2 regions of the Streptomyces thermocarboxydus genome follow, and region 1 is predicted to be linked to the other one. Evidence: riboswitches for the same ligand, from Rfam matches in the RefSeq annotation. Region 1 holds a riboswitch; the other holds the start of a gene.

The links. A riboswitch is a leader RNA that binds a small molecule or an ion and turns the genes downstream of it on or off. The one in region 1 is predicted to bind glycine.
Region 2: it holds a riboswitch for glycine, as region 1 does, so the genes downstream of both, gcvP (aminomethyl-transferring glycine dehydrogenase) here and gcvT (glycine cleavage system aminomethyltransferase GcvT) in region 1, are expected to answer to the same signal.

What each region holds. Positions count from the first base shown of each region.
Region 1 is NZ_CP058273.1:5,004,228-5,011,171, forward strand. It holds gene AY578_RS23205 (L-serine ammonia-lyase) at 1-342, opposite strand, end outside; gene glyA (serine hydroxymethyltransferase) at 509-1,768, opposite strand; gene gcvH (glycine cleavage system protein GcvH) at 1,783-2,160, opposite strand; gene gcvT (glycine cleavage system aminomethyltransferase GcvT) at 2,285-3,403, opposite strand; glycine riboswitch at 3,440-3,563, opposite strand; glycine riboswitch at 3,564-3,663, opposite strand; gene AY578_RS23225 (AAA family ATPase) at 3,886-4,554, shown strand; gene AY578_RS23230 (enhanced serine sensitivity protein SseB) at 4,946-5,722, shown strand; gene AY578_RS23235 (enhanced serine sensitivity protein SseB C-terminal domain-containing protein) at 5,841-6,623, shown strand.
Region 2 is NZ_CP058273.1:993,202-1,000,145, reverse strand. It holds gene AY578_RS04710 (FHA domain-containing protein) at 1-835, shown strand, start outside; gene ftsR (transcriptional regulator FtsR) at 876-1,619, shown strand; gene AY578_RS04700 (bifunctional nuclease family protein) at 1,719-2,192, shown strand; gene AY578_RS04695 (MerR family transcriptional regulator) at 2,383-3,066, shown strand; gene AY578_RS04690 (DNA polymerase IV) at 3,132-4,532, shown strand; gene AY578_RS04685 (PRC-barrel domain-containing protein) at 4,833-5,207, opposite strand; glycine riboswitch at 5,321-5,416, shown strand; gene gcvP (aminomethyl-transferring glycine dehydrogenase) at 5,591-6,944, shown strand, end outside.

The sequences.
Region 1 (6,944 bases):
CACCAGGTCGTCGTCGAAGGAGAAGCCGATCTCGTGCGCGCCGAGCAGCCGCAGCCGCCCGCCGTCCTTGATCTTCTCCACGCGTTCGTCGGCCGACTCCACGTCCACCGTGCGCGGCGAGTCGCCCTCCAGGCCCAGCAGCACCGCCTTGGGCGTGCCGTGGCCGTGCCCGGTGGCGCCCAGGGAGCCGTACAGCTCCGCGCGCACCGAGGCGACGGAGTCCAGGAGGTCCTCGTTGCGCAGCCGCCGGGCGAACATCCGGGCCGCCCGCATGGGGCCGACCGTGTGCGAGCTGGACGGGCCGATGCCGATCGAGAACAGGTCGAAGACCGAGATGGCCACGGGAGGACTCCTCAGGGTTCGGCGGACGACGCTGTCCACCGGGGAAGGGCGGTTCAGTGGGCCGGACGGGGTGGTGAATCGTTCATGCGCCGCACGGTGCGGGGCACCGCGCCCACCGACCCAGTGTGCGCGATGCCCCGTACGTCCGTACAAAAAGCGGACGGAATTACCGCAGACCGGGGTACAGCGGGTGCTTCGCGGCCAGCGCCGCGACCCGGCCCCGGAGCGCCTCGGCGTCGTACGACGGCTTCAGCGCCTCCGCGATCACGTCCGCGACCTCGGCGAAGTCCTCGGCCGTGAAGCCGCGGGTGGCGAGGGCGGGCGTGCCGATCCGCAGACCCGAGGTGACCATCGGCGGGCGAGGGTCGTTGGGGATCGCGTTCCGGTTGACGGTGATCCCGACCTCGTGCAGCCGGTCCTCGGCCTGCTGGCCGTCCAGCTCCGAGTTCCGCAGGTCCACCAGGACGAGGTGCACGTCCGTGCCGCCGGACAGCACGTCCACGCCCACGGCCTTCACGTCGTCCCGCACCAGACGCTCGGCGAGGATGCGGGCGCCCTCCAGGGTGCGGCGCTGGCGCTCCTTGAACTCCTCCGAGGCGCAGACCTTGAACGCGACCGCCTTGGCGGCGACCACGTGCTCCAGCGGACCGCCCTGCTGGCCCGGGAACACCGCGGAGTTGATCTTCTTGGCCAGCTCGGCCGTGGAGAGGATCACACCGCCGCGCGGGCCGCCGAGGGTCTTGTGCGTGGTGGTCGTGACGACATGGGCGTGCGGCACCGGGTTCGGGTGCAGGCCCGCGGCGACCAGACCGGCGAAGTGCGCCATGTCGACCATGAGGTACGCGCCGACCTCGTCCGCGATCCGGCGGAACGCGGCGAAGTCCAGCTGACGCGGGTACGCCGACCAGCCGGCCACGATCAGCTTCGGCTTGTTCTCCTTGGCGAGCCGCTCGACCTCGGCCATGTCGACCTGGCCGTCGTCGCCCACGTGGTACGCGACCACGTTGTAGAGCTTGCCGGAGAAGTTGATCTTCATGCCGTGGGTCAGGTGCCCGCCGTGTGCGAGGTTCAGTCCCATGATCGTGTCGCCCGGCTTCAGCAGCGCGAACATCGCGGCCGCGTTGGCCTGGGCGCCCGAGTGCGGCTGGACGTTGGCGTGCTCGGCGCCGAACAGCTCCTTCACCCGGTCGATGGCGATCTGCTCGATCACGTCGACGTGCTCGCAGCCGCCGTAGTAGCGGCGGCCGGGGTAGCCCTCGGCGTACTTGTTGGTGAGGACCGAGCCCTGGGCCTCCATGACCGCGACCGGGGCGAAGTTCTCCGAGGCGATCATCTCGAGGGTGGACTGCTGCCGGTGCAGCTCGGCGTCGACCGCGGCGGCCACGGCCGGGTCGAGCTCGTGCAGCGGCGTGTTCAGAAGGGACATACGGCGTCGGCTCCTCAGCCCGCGATGAACGCGTCGTACTCGGCGGCGGACAGCAGGTCGGCCGGCTCGTCGGTGACCCGCACCTTGAACAGCCAGCCGCCCTCGAAGGGGGCCGAGTTCACCAGCGCCGGGTCGTTCACCACGTCCTCGTTGACCTCGGTGACCTCGCCGGAGACGGGAGAGTACAGGTCGCTGACGGACTTGGTGGACTCCAGCTCGCCGCAGGTCTCGCCCGCGGTCACCGTGTCACCGACCTCGGGGAGCTGGACGAAGACCACGTCGCCGAGCGCGTTGGCCGCGTGCTCCGTGATACCGACCGTCGCCACGCCGTCCTCGGCGGCCGACAGCCACTCGTGCTCCTTGCTGTAACGCAGGTCCTGGGGGTTGCTCATGGCCTGAATTCTCCTGTACGCGGGAAACTGCTGATGACGGGGAGGGCACGCCAAGCGGCCGGACGGGTGGGACCCCCGTGCCGCGGACGCGCGGGAAGCAGCCCGAAGGCCGGCTACGACGGTGTCACTTCTGCCGCTTGTAGAACGGCAGCGCCACGACGTCGTACGGCTCGTGGCTGCCGCGGATGTCCACACCGACGCCCTCGGTGCCCGGCTCCGCGTGGGCGGCGTCGACGTAGGCCATGGCGATCGGCTTGCCCAGGGTGGGGGAGGGGGCGCCGGAGGTGACCTCGCCGATCTTCTCGCCGCCGGCGACCACGGCGTACCCGGCGCGCGGCACCCGGCGGCCGTGGGCGACCAGGCCGACCAGGACGCGCGGCGGGTTCTTCTCGGCGCGCTCTGCGGCCTCGGCGAGGGCGGCGCGGCCCACGAAGTCGCCCTCCTTCTCGAACTTCACCACCCGGCCGAGACCGGCGTCGAAGGGCGTGAGGGAGGTGCTCAGCTCGTTGCCGTACAGCGGCATGCCCGCTTCCAGGCGGAGCGTGTCCCGGCAGGACAGACCGCACGGGACAAGCCCGTGGCCCTCGCCCGCCTTGGTCAGCGCCTGCCACAGCTCCACGGCGTGCTCCGGCTTCACGAACAGCTCGAAGCCGTCCTCGCCGGTGTAGCCGGTGCGGGCGATCAGCGCGGGGACCCCGGCCACGGTGCCCGGCAGACCGGCGTAGTACTTCAGGCCGTCCAGGTCGGCGTCCGTGAGGCTCTTCAGGATCGCCGGGGACTCGGGGCCCTGCACGGCCAGCAGTGCGTAGGCGTCGCGGTCGTCGCGCACCTCGGCGTCGAAGCCCGCGGCCCGCTCGGTCAGCGCGTCCAGCACCACCTGGGCGTTGGAGGCGTTGGCCACGACCATGTACTCGGTCTCGCCCAGGCGGTAGACGATCAGGTCGTCCAGGATGCCGCCGTCCTCACGGCAGATCATCGTGTAGCGGGCGCGGCCCGGCTTCACGCCCGAGATGTTGCCCACCAGCGCGTGGTCGAGGAGGGCGGCGGCCTGCGGGCCGGTGACCGTGATCTCGCCCATGTGCGAGAGGTCGAAGAGGCCGGCCCGCGTGCGCACGGCGGTGTGCTCGTCGCGCTCGGAGCCGTAGCGCAGGGGCATGTCCCAGCCGGCGAAGTCGGTCATCGTCGCGCCGAGCGACCGATGCAGGGCATCGAGCGCGGTGCGGCGGGGTTCGGTACTGCTCATCGGTCGGTCTCCCAGGGGGCATGACGGCGAGGTCGTTCCTCCCCATCTGTCATCGGAACCTGAGAGGTTCGCCATGACCACCGGTCCTACGGCGGTCAGGACTTGCACCTTGGGTGAGGCCGCCGGAGCACTGCGACGGCGGCCCGCTTTTCAGATGTGCCTCGCCCGCGCGGTAACGGTGCCTGAGAGATTCAAGGGAGGGACTTGCTCCTTCGGCGCCCCGGCGGCACAGGTGCCGGGGACTCTCCCGCGCGGATTCAAACGGCCGGTATGCAGTTGGCGCGCACATCATTGCACGCATCGTGGGACACCGGCAGGGGGCCCTTGCCGAGGGTGAACGGCTCGTGCAGGCTCGGTCACAGGGAGCTGTGACAGGCCTGTGTCGGAATGAGCACGCAACCGAGAGCGACCTGGCATTACCTTCTCTTTACACGCGGCGGGGATCGGACCTCCGTATCCGGCCCCAGGGGAGGACGACCACGGTGAACAGGCCCACGGCGTACGCCGGCACCACAGGCGTCGCGCTGCCTCGGCAGCACGCGTCCCGGGCCGCAGGCGCCCGGGACGCGGCTCCCGTCCCCCTCGTCCAGGACCTGCGGGCCCGCTCGGGCCGCAGCCCGCGCGCCCTGCTCTTCGGCCCCCGCGACCTCGTCGTCGTCACCGGGCTGCCCGGCAGCGGCAAGTCCACGCTGATGCGGCGCGCGGTGCACGGCGAACGGGTCGACTCCCAGGACGCCCGCGACCGCTGGGACCGCCGCATGCCCCGCCTGCTGCCCTACGCCGTCTACCGGCCCCTGGTGCGGCTCGCCCACTACGCCGGACTGCGCCGCGTGCTGCGCTCCGGCCGGCCGGTCGTCGTGCACGACTGCGGCACCCAGGCCTGGGTGCGGCGCTGGCTGGCCCGCGAGGCCCGCCGCCGCGGGGCCGCGCTGCACCTGCTGCTCCTCGACGTCCCGCCCGAGGAGGCCCTGGCCGGGCAGCTGGAGCGGGGCCGGGGCGTCTCGCGTTACGCCTTCCGCCGGCACCGCACGGCGTGCGCCCGGCTGCTGGAGGACGTGGAGTCCGGCCGGGTGCCGGGGGGCTGCGCCTCGGCGGTGCTCGTCGACCGGGACGCCGCGAACGCCCTGCGCCGGATCGGCTTCACCGGCTGACCGGTCGGCGTGAGTCCGGTGCCGGGCCGCCCCCTCGGTTTACTGGCCGGCGCACGCCCTGCGCGGGGGCCGGCCCTTCGGCTGACCGGTCGGCGTGAGTCCGATGCCGGGCCGCGACACAGGCCGACTTGGCCGGCGTGCGCCCGGTGCCGGATCGGCTTCACCGGCTGACCGGTCGGCGTATGCCCTGAATCGGGACGCGGGACCGGCCGACCGTCCGGGGCATGCCGGACGCCGGACCGGCCCTCCGGCCGACCGGCCGGCGAGCACCTCGCGCCGGGCCGCGGGCACCGGCCGACCGGTCCCCGAACGCCCTGTGCGGGACCGGCTCCACCGCTGACCGGCTAGCCTTTCCGTCAAGCAGTGGCATCAGGCAGACGGTGGGCGACAGATGGACTTCCCGGCGGACATCCCGGACCGGACGCACTTCCACCCGCACGGCGGGTGGCCCGGCAACGAACTGGAGGAGGCGCTCTCCGCCTCCCTCGGCGTCCCCTCGGCGGGAGCCCGCATCGTCGAGGTCCTCGGCCGCAGCTTCGTGTGGGTGCCCCTGCCCAACGGCGGCGGACCGCACAGCGGCCCCCTCGACCTGCCCACCATGGAACTGGACGGCCAGGCGTACGTGCCGGTCTTCAGCTCCGAGGAGCAGTTCCGCCAGGTCGTCGGCTCCCACATGGGCTGCACCATCGCGCCCGCCGTGGAGTTCGCCCGCGGACTGCCGCCGCAGGCCGGCATCGTCGTCAACCCGGGCGGCACGGTCGCCGTCCCGCTGCCGCCGGCCGCCGTGGCCGAGCTGTGCCGGGCCGGACGCTCCCCGTTGGAGGGCCCCGCGAGCGGCGGCCGCGTCCGGCTGTACGAACCGGACTGGCAGGACGACCCGGTGGACTTCCTCTCCGCCGCCTCGCAGGAGTTCGACGCCATCGGCGTGGTCGCGACCGCCCGCCGCTGCCTGGCCGCCGTCGAGACGGCCGACCCCGTGCTGTTCGTCGGCGTGGAGCTGCTGCACTGGGAGGGCGACCCGCGCGCGCTGCCGCTGGACGCCCTCGGCCGGGCGCTGGGCCGCAGCCCCGCCCGCTGGCCGGTCAACCTCGTCGTCCTCGACGTGGCCCAGGACCCGGTCGGCGACTGGCTGCGCGCCAAGGTCCGCCCCTTCTACCAGCGCGCCTGAGGCGCCCGCCCGATGCGCCGCGGGCGCAGCCTTCCGCGCACTGACCGCAGACCGCCGGAGGCCGTCGGCTTAAGCTAGGAGCATTGGCGGCAGGGTGTTGTACGGAGGGGCGATACAAGTGAGCGCTGGCACCGCGGCGGCCGGACAGGTCGAGCACATGCTGCGCCAGGTGACGCCCGGGCGTTACGACGCCTACGAGGCCTTGCTGCGCGCCCTCGCCACCCCCGCGTCCGGCAGGGTCTGGATGCTGCTCTGGCACGGCCAGGCCGGCTCGCCGGACGCCCAGTACGGGACCATGGAGGTCGACGGACACGGCTACGCGCCCTGCGTCACCTCCGCCCAGGAGCTGTCCGCCAGCGGCTGGAACCGTTCGTACGAGGTGGTCGACGGGCTCGAGGTGGCCCGCGCGCTCTACCCGGACCGCTACGGCCTCTGGCTCAACCCGCACGCGCCCGGCGGCGGCGTCGGCATCCCCTGGCTCGACCTGCGCCGCATCGCCGGCGGGCTCGACCAGCAGCCCGCCGGACCTCTGCGGCTGTCCGAACCGGCCATCGAGATCCCGCAGTTCTACGCCCTCCTCGCGCAGAACGCCCACCGCACCCCGGCCGTGCGCGCGCTGCGCCGCGCCTGGGTGCAGCCCGCGCTGGGCGCCCCGTACCTCGCCATCGGCCTGGACGTGTACGACACCTCGCCGCCCGCCGTGGAGTCGGTGCGGCAGATGATGCGGCAGTCGCTGCCCGCCGTGCCCGACGGACTGCCCGTCTCCACGGTCGCCCTGTCCGACGAGCACGACCCGGTGGCGATGTGGCTGCGTGTCAACGGGCGCCCGTTCTACGACCGTGAGGCGCACGCCCCCGCCCCCGCCGCGGGCTACGGCTATCCGCCCGCGCACCGCCTCTGACCGGTACGTCTTCCCGAGGCCCCCGGCGCGGCAGCCCCGCCGCCGGGGGCCTCGCGCATGGTGACGCAGCGTCACCCGTGTCCAGCATGTGGACAATGGGCGGTACTGAGGCTCCTGTCCCGACCCGTCTGCCGCTCGTTTTCCGTCAGATTCCGTCGATTGCGATCAGCGACCTTGTGCTGACCCCCTGTCACCTGCGGTTTCACCGCGCCTTCACGCCCATCCCGGGCTCCATGAGCGGCACTTGCCGGGGTGTCATTCATGTCCGCGGTGTTAAATCATCGCGCGAAGATGCCGGAACAGTCCCGTATGTCGTCTGTT
Region 2 (6,944 bases), 4.0 Mb from region 1:
CCACGGGCGGGTCTGTTTCGGTCAAGGGGAATCGCCCGTGAAGTTGTTTGGGAAGTTGTTCGGCAAGAGCGCGCGGCGAGAGGACGGCGACAGCGCGACCGCTCGTCACCGCGCACAGCCCGGTGCGGACGATCAGCGTCCGCTGTTCCGGGACGAGACGGGCGGGGCCTCCGTTGACCCTGCGCAGTCGGGCGGCATAGGTTCTGGACAGCCGTCGAGCCCAGGTGCGGGCGGAGGTCACTCCGGTCCGTACGCGTCCCACGCCCCCGGCGGGCAGCCGCGGCAGGAGGATCCGTCCATGTCGGCCCTGGTGTGTTCGAGGTGCGGCAACCGCAACGCGGAGAACAGCCGCTTCTGTTCGAACTGCGGTGCCCCCCTGAAGCCGGGCGTCACCCCGGAGCGCCCCTCCGAGACGACGTCCACGATCTCCATCTCCGGCATCGAGGCCTACGACTCCGAGGCGACGGGCCAGCACCAGGTGCCCGCGCTCTCCCCGGAGGCGCAGGCCGCCGTCGACGCGCTGCCGGTGGGCTCCGCCCTGCTGGTCGTGCGCCGCGGGCCGAACTCGGGCAGCCGCTTCCTGCTGGACGGCGACCTGACCACGGCCGGCCGTCACCCGCAGAGCGACATCTTCCTCGACGACGTGACGGTCTCCCGGCGCCATGTGGAGTTCCGCCGCAGCCCGGACGGCTCGTTCACGGTCGCCGACGTCGGCAGCCTGAACGGCACCTACGTCAACCGCGAGCGGATCGACCAGGTCGCCCTGTCCAACGGCGACGAGGTGCAGATCGGCAAGTACCGGCTGGTCTTCTACGCGAGCCAGCAGAACTACTGACCGCCCCCGGCCGCGGTCCGGGGGACTCCAGGAAGGGTCGATGGTGCAGACACCGAGCGGCGGCGCCGGCCACGGCGCCGCCGTCACGGACACCGGACTGCTGAGCATCGGCGCGGTGCTGAACGTGCTGCGCGAGGAGTTCCCCGAGGTCACCATCTCCAAGATCCGCTTCCTGGAGTCGGAAGGGCTCGTCGAGCCGCGCCGCACCCCCTCGGGGTACCGGAAGTTCAGCGCCGAGGACGTCGAGCGTCTCGGCCATGTGCTGCGCATGCAGCGCGACCACTACCTGCCGCTCAAGGTGATCCGGGAGCACCTGGCGGCCATGGAGCGCGGCGAGGCACCGCCCCTGCCGGTGCTGAGCCGTCCGGGTGACGGCGAGGACCCCGCCGACGGGAGCGCCCCGGAGACACCCACCGCCGCCCGCATCGGACGCTGCCAGCTGCTCGCCGCCGCGGGGGTCGACGAGCAGCTCCTCGCCGAGTGGGAGTCGTACGGACTGCTCGCCCCGGTGGGGGACGGGGTGTACGACGCGGAGGCGGTCACCGTCGCCGGGCTGCTGACGGAACTGGGGCGGTACGGGATCGAGCCCCGCCATCTGCGCGCCATGAAGGCGGCCGCCGAGCGGGAGGCCGGGCTGGTCGAGCAGGTCGTCGCGCCGCTGCGGCGCCACCGCAACCCGCAGACCAGGGCGCACGCCGAGGACCGCACCAGGGAACTGGCCGGCCTCACCATGAAGCTGCACGCGGCGCTGGTGCGCTCGGCGCTCGGCGTGCGGCAGTCCTGAGGCCCTGGGACCTTCGGGAAACAGCACAGCACGGCCGGATCGGCCACCCGATCCCGGCCCGACTACCCAAACGTCCCGGGCACGGCCTAGGGTTGCTGTGTGAACGAGCTCGATGTCGTAGGTGTCCGGGTCGAGATGCCCTCCAACCAACCGATCGTGCTGTTGCGTGAAGTGGGCGGCGACCGCTACCTCCCCATCTGGATCGGCCCCGGGGAGGCGACGGCCATCGCCTTCGCCCAGCAGGGCATGGCGCCCGCACGGCCGCTGACCCACGACCTGTTCAAGGACGTGCTGGAGGCCGTGGGACAGGAGCTCACGGAAGTGCGCATCACCGACCTGCGGGAAGGCGTGTTCTACGCCGAGCTGGTCTTCGCCAGCGGTGTCGAGGTGAGCGCCCGTCCCTCCGACGCCATAGCACTCGCCCTGCGTACGGGAACCCCGATCTACGGAAGCGACACGGTGCTGGACGACGCCGGCATCGCGATCCCTGACGAGCAGGAGGACGAGGTGGAGAAGTTCCGCGAGTTCCTCGACCAGATCTCGCCCGAGGACTTCGGGACCAGCAACCAGTGAGCCGTTTCCCGGGGCCCCGGCGTCGGCCGCGGGCCGTGCCGAGGACATTCGGCTAGCCTTTCCCCGCGACGGGGCACGGGAAACCACTCTTAGGGTGATTATCACTCGGCGTGCCGAGTGTGGCGATCGTTGACGCACCCTTGGTGACTGCCTACCGTCGAGGAGGCAGGTCAAGGACGGAGGTCGGCGTGTGAGAAGCAGCGGCGACGGTACGGCTGGGGGTGCCCCCGGACGCGTTTTCGGGGCGGGCGGGCCGTATCCTCCCCAGAGCTCTCCGCTCCGCCCGGGCGGGGGTCATTCCGCGCGTGGCGGTGCGATCGATCCCGCTCCGCAGCGGCCGGCGGCTGTGCCGAGCGGTGGAGGGGCGATGGCCATGGTGTCCGAGGAGATCGGCTACCGGGGGCCGACGGCCTGCGCAGCGGCCGGCATCACGTACCGCCAGCTCGACTACTGGGCGCGTACGGGGCTGGTCGAGCCGAGCGTGCGTCCCGCCCACGGGTCGGGGACGCAGCGCCTGTACAGCTTCCGCGACGTCGTCGTGCTGAAGATCGTGAAGCGGTTCCTGGACACGGGCGTGTCCCTGCAGAACATCCGCACCGCCGTCCAGCACCTGCGCGAGCGCGGCTTCAGCGACCTGGAGCGCATGACGCTGATGAGCGACGGCGCCACGGTCTACGAGTGCACCTCGCCCGACGAGGTCCACGCCCTGCTCCAGGGCGGCCAGGGTGTCTTCGGCATCGCCGTGGGCGTGGTGTGGCGGGACGTCGAGAACGCCCTGTCGCAGCTGCACGGCGAGCGGGTCGACACGGGGGAGACCCTGATCGGCCACAACCCGATGGACGAGCTGGCCCGGCGCAGGAACCGCGCGGTCTGAGTCCGCGGCGCGCGGGCCCCGGCCCGACGAGGGCGTTGTCAGTGGCGTAGGGCAGCATCGGAGATGTGAGATCCGCTCCCACGATCCTGCATCTCGACATGGATGCCTTCTACGCCTCGGTGGAGCAGGCGTCCAAGCCGAGCCTGCGCGGCAAGGCCGTGATCGTGGGCGGACTCGGGCCCCGTGGTGTGGTCGCCACCGCCTCCTACGAGGCGCGGGTGCTGGGTGTGCACTCCGCGATGCCGATGTCGCAGGCGCGGCGGCTCGCGCCGAACGCCGCGTATCTGGTGCCCCGGTTCGCGCTGTACCGCTCCATCAGCGACCAGGTGATGGCGCTGCTGCGTGCCCTGTCGCCCCTGGTGGAGCCGCTCAGCCTCGACGAGGCGTTCGTCGACCTCGAGGCCGGGGGCACGGCGTGGGACGAGCGGTCGGCGCGGCTGGTCGGCACGAAGCTGCGCGCGGACATCCGCGCGGTCACCGGACTGACCGGCTCCGTAGGGCTGGCCGCGTCCAAGATGCTGGCGAAGATCGCCTCCGAGCAGGCGAAGCCGGACGGGCTCGTCGTCATCGAGCCCGGCACCGAGCGGGCGATGCTCGAACCGATGCCGGTGCGGACCCTCCCGGGCGTCGGCCCCGCCACCGGTGACCATCTGCGGCGGGCCGGCATCCACACGGTCGGCGAGATCGCCGAGGCCGGCGAGGACGAGCTGGTGCGGCTGCTGGGCAAGGCCCACGGGCACGCCTTGTACGCGATGGCGCTGGCCCGCGACGACCGGCCCGTCGTCGCCGAGCGTGAGACCAAGTCGGTGTCCGTCGAGGACACGTACGACGTGGACATCCATGACCGGGTGCGGGTCGGCCTGGAGGTGCAGCGGCTCGCCGACCGCTGCGTGCGGCGGCTGCGCGGTGCGGGGCTGTCCGGACGCACCATCGTGCTGAAGGTACGGCGGTACGACTTCTCCACGCTGACCCGCTCCGAGACCCTGCGCGGCCCCACCGACGACCCGGCCGTCGTCCGCGAGGCGGCGGCGCGGCTGCTGGACTCGGTGGACACCACGGGCGGCGTACGGCTGCTCGGCGTCGGCGTCAGCGGGCTGGCCGACTACACGCAGGAGGACCTGTTCGCCCAGGCGGCGGGCGGAGCGGCGGAGGACGTCGCCGAGGGCGAGGAGTCCGAGCCCGCGCCCGAGCCGCGCCCCGAGGCCCCGGTGGAACGGCGCTGGCCCGCCGGCCGTGACGTCCGGCACGCCGAGTACGGGCACGGGTGGGTGCAGGGCAGCGGCCTGGGCCGCGTGACGGTCCGCTTCGAGACCCCCGGCTCGGCACCGGGCCGCGTGAAGACGTTCCGCGTGGACGACCCGGCGCTGGAGGCAGCGGAGCCGCTGCCACTGGTGGAGTCGCCACCGGACCTGCCGGCGCCGATGGGACCACCGGAGGCACAGCGGCCTCGGCCGCTGGAAGCGTGAGCGTTGCCGCTTCGACGGCGCGGGTGGGCCACGTGAGTCGCACCGGCGGGATGCCGCGGGCGCCGTGGCGGTGTGCCCGTGGCGGAGGGAACCGGCTCGGTCCGGGGCTGACGGCTCGCCGCGGGGTGTGCCCCCCGTCGGCGGGCTGTCAGGGGCGGGCTTGTGGGCCGACCCGGCCGCGCGGCCGCCCGTGGGCGCGGGGCGTGGCCGGTCCTTGGCTCGTGCGTCGGGTGTCCTGGCCAGGGCGGGCCGTCAGGCCGGTGGGGCGGAAGGGCTCGAGAGACCGTCGCCCCGGTGGTGTCAGGTGTGCTCCTCCTGGCCCGCCAGCTTGCCGAAGTCCCTGTCCGGGAGCGGGGGAGGGGAGGCGACGTCCAGGCCGTAGTGGTGGTACAGCTGGAGCTCCTGCTCCGGGGAGAGATGGCGGCCGACGCCGAAGTCCGGCGCGTCCTTGATGAGGGACCGTTCGAACGGCACGTGCAGGGTCCCGTCGATCAGCTCGCTGGGTTCCAGGGGGACGAAGGCGTCCCGGCTGAACAGGCCGGTGCGTATCGCCGCCCACTCCGGCACGCCGGTGGCGTCGTCGAGGTAGACCTCGTCGATCGTGCCGATACGGGTGCCGTTGCGGTCGTACGCCTTGCGGCCGATGAGGTGACGCGGGTCGATGTCGGTCTGCACGGGCCCTCCACTCGTAGCAAACTCATCCGATAGCACTACAAAAAGGCACAATCGGCGGAACGGCCACTCGAAGGCCGGGGTCGTGACCTCGCTGGTACGCTGGCAACGGCCGCTGACCCCGTGCGGGAGAGTCCTCCAGGCACCACCGGAGGCGCCGAAGGAGCAAATCCTCCCCGGAATCTCTCAGGCACACGTACCGCACGGACGAGGTCACTCTGGAAAGCAGGGCGGGTGTCGACGGCTTCCGCTCTCACCGACGGTGAAAACCGGACCGCCAGCGGCGTTCCGGTGAAGCTCTCAGGTTGAGATGACAGAGGGGGAGGCCGTCCGGGCACCTGCGCCGTGGTGCCCCTCGAAGGTCGTCGGACCAGGAGGCCTCCTCAATGACTGCCCCCCGCACCCCGCTCTCCGAGCTCGAACAGGGAATCCCGTTCGAGCAGCGCCACATCGGCCCCGACCACGAGGCCCGGGCGAAGATGCTGGCCCAGGTGGGCTACGGCTCGCTCGACGAGCTGACCGCCGCCGCCGTGCCCGACGTCATCAAGAACGCCGACGCCCTGGACCTGCCCGGCGCCCGCAGCGAGGCCGACGTGCTCGCCGAGCTGCGCGGCCTCGCAGGCCGCAACCAGGTCCTCGGCTCCATGATCGGCCTGGGCTACTACGGCACCTTCACGCCGCCGGTCATCCTGCGCAACGTCATGGAGAACCCCGCCTGGTACACGGCCTACACGCCGTACCAGCCGGAGATCTCGCAGGGCCGGCTCGAGGCGCTGCTGAACTTCCAGACGATGGTCGCCGACCTCACCGGCCTGCCCACGTCCGGCGCCTCCCTGCTGGACGAGGGCACCGCCGCCGCCGAGGCGATGGCGCTGTCCCGGCGCATGGGCAAGAACAAGAAGGGCCTCTTCCTGGTCGACGCGGACGCCCTGCCGCAGACCGTCGCCGTCATCCAGACCCGCGCCGAGCCGACCGGCGTCGAGGTCGTCGTCGCCGACCTGAGCGACGGCATCCCCGCCGAGCTCGACGGCCGTGAGATCAACGGCGTCCTGATCCAGTACCCGGGCGCGTCCGGCGCCGTCCGGGACGTCAAGCCGGTGATCGACCAGGCGCACGAGCGCGGCGCGCTCGTCACCGTCGCCGCCGACCTGCTCGCCCTCACCCTGCTGAAGTCCCCCGGCGAGCTGGGCGCGGACATCGCGGTGGGCACCACGCAGCGCTTCGGCGTCCCCATGGGCTTCGGCGGCCCGCACGCCGGTTACATGGCCGTCCAGGACAAGATGGCCCGCAGCCTGCCCGGCCGCCTCGTCGGCGTCTCCGTCGACGCCGACGGCAACAAGGCCTACCGCCTGGCCCTGCAGACCCGTGAGCAGCACATCCGCCGCGAGAAGGCCACCAGCAACATCTGCACCGCCCAGGTGCTGCTCGCCGTCATGGCCGGCATGTACGCCGTCTACCACGGTCCCGAGGGCCTGCGGACCATCGCCCGCCGCACCCACCGCTACGCCGCGATCCTCGCCGAGGGCCTGCGCGCCGGCGGCGCCGAGGTCGTCCACGGCGCGTACTTCGACACCCTCACCGTACGGGTCGCGGGCCGGGCCGCCGAGGTCGTCGCCGCCGCCCGCGACAACGGCGTCAACCTGCGCCTCGTCGACGCCGACACCGTCTCCGTCGCCTGCGACGAGACCACCACCCGCGACCAGCTCGCCGCCGTGTGGCGCGCCTTCGGCGTCGAGGCCG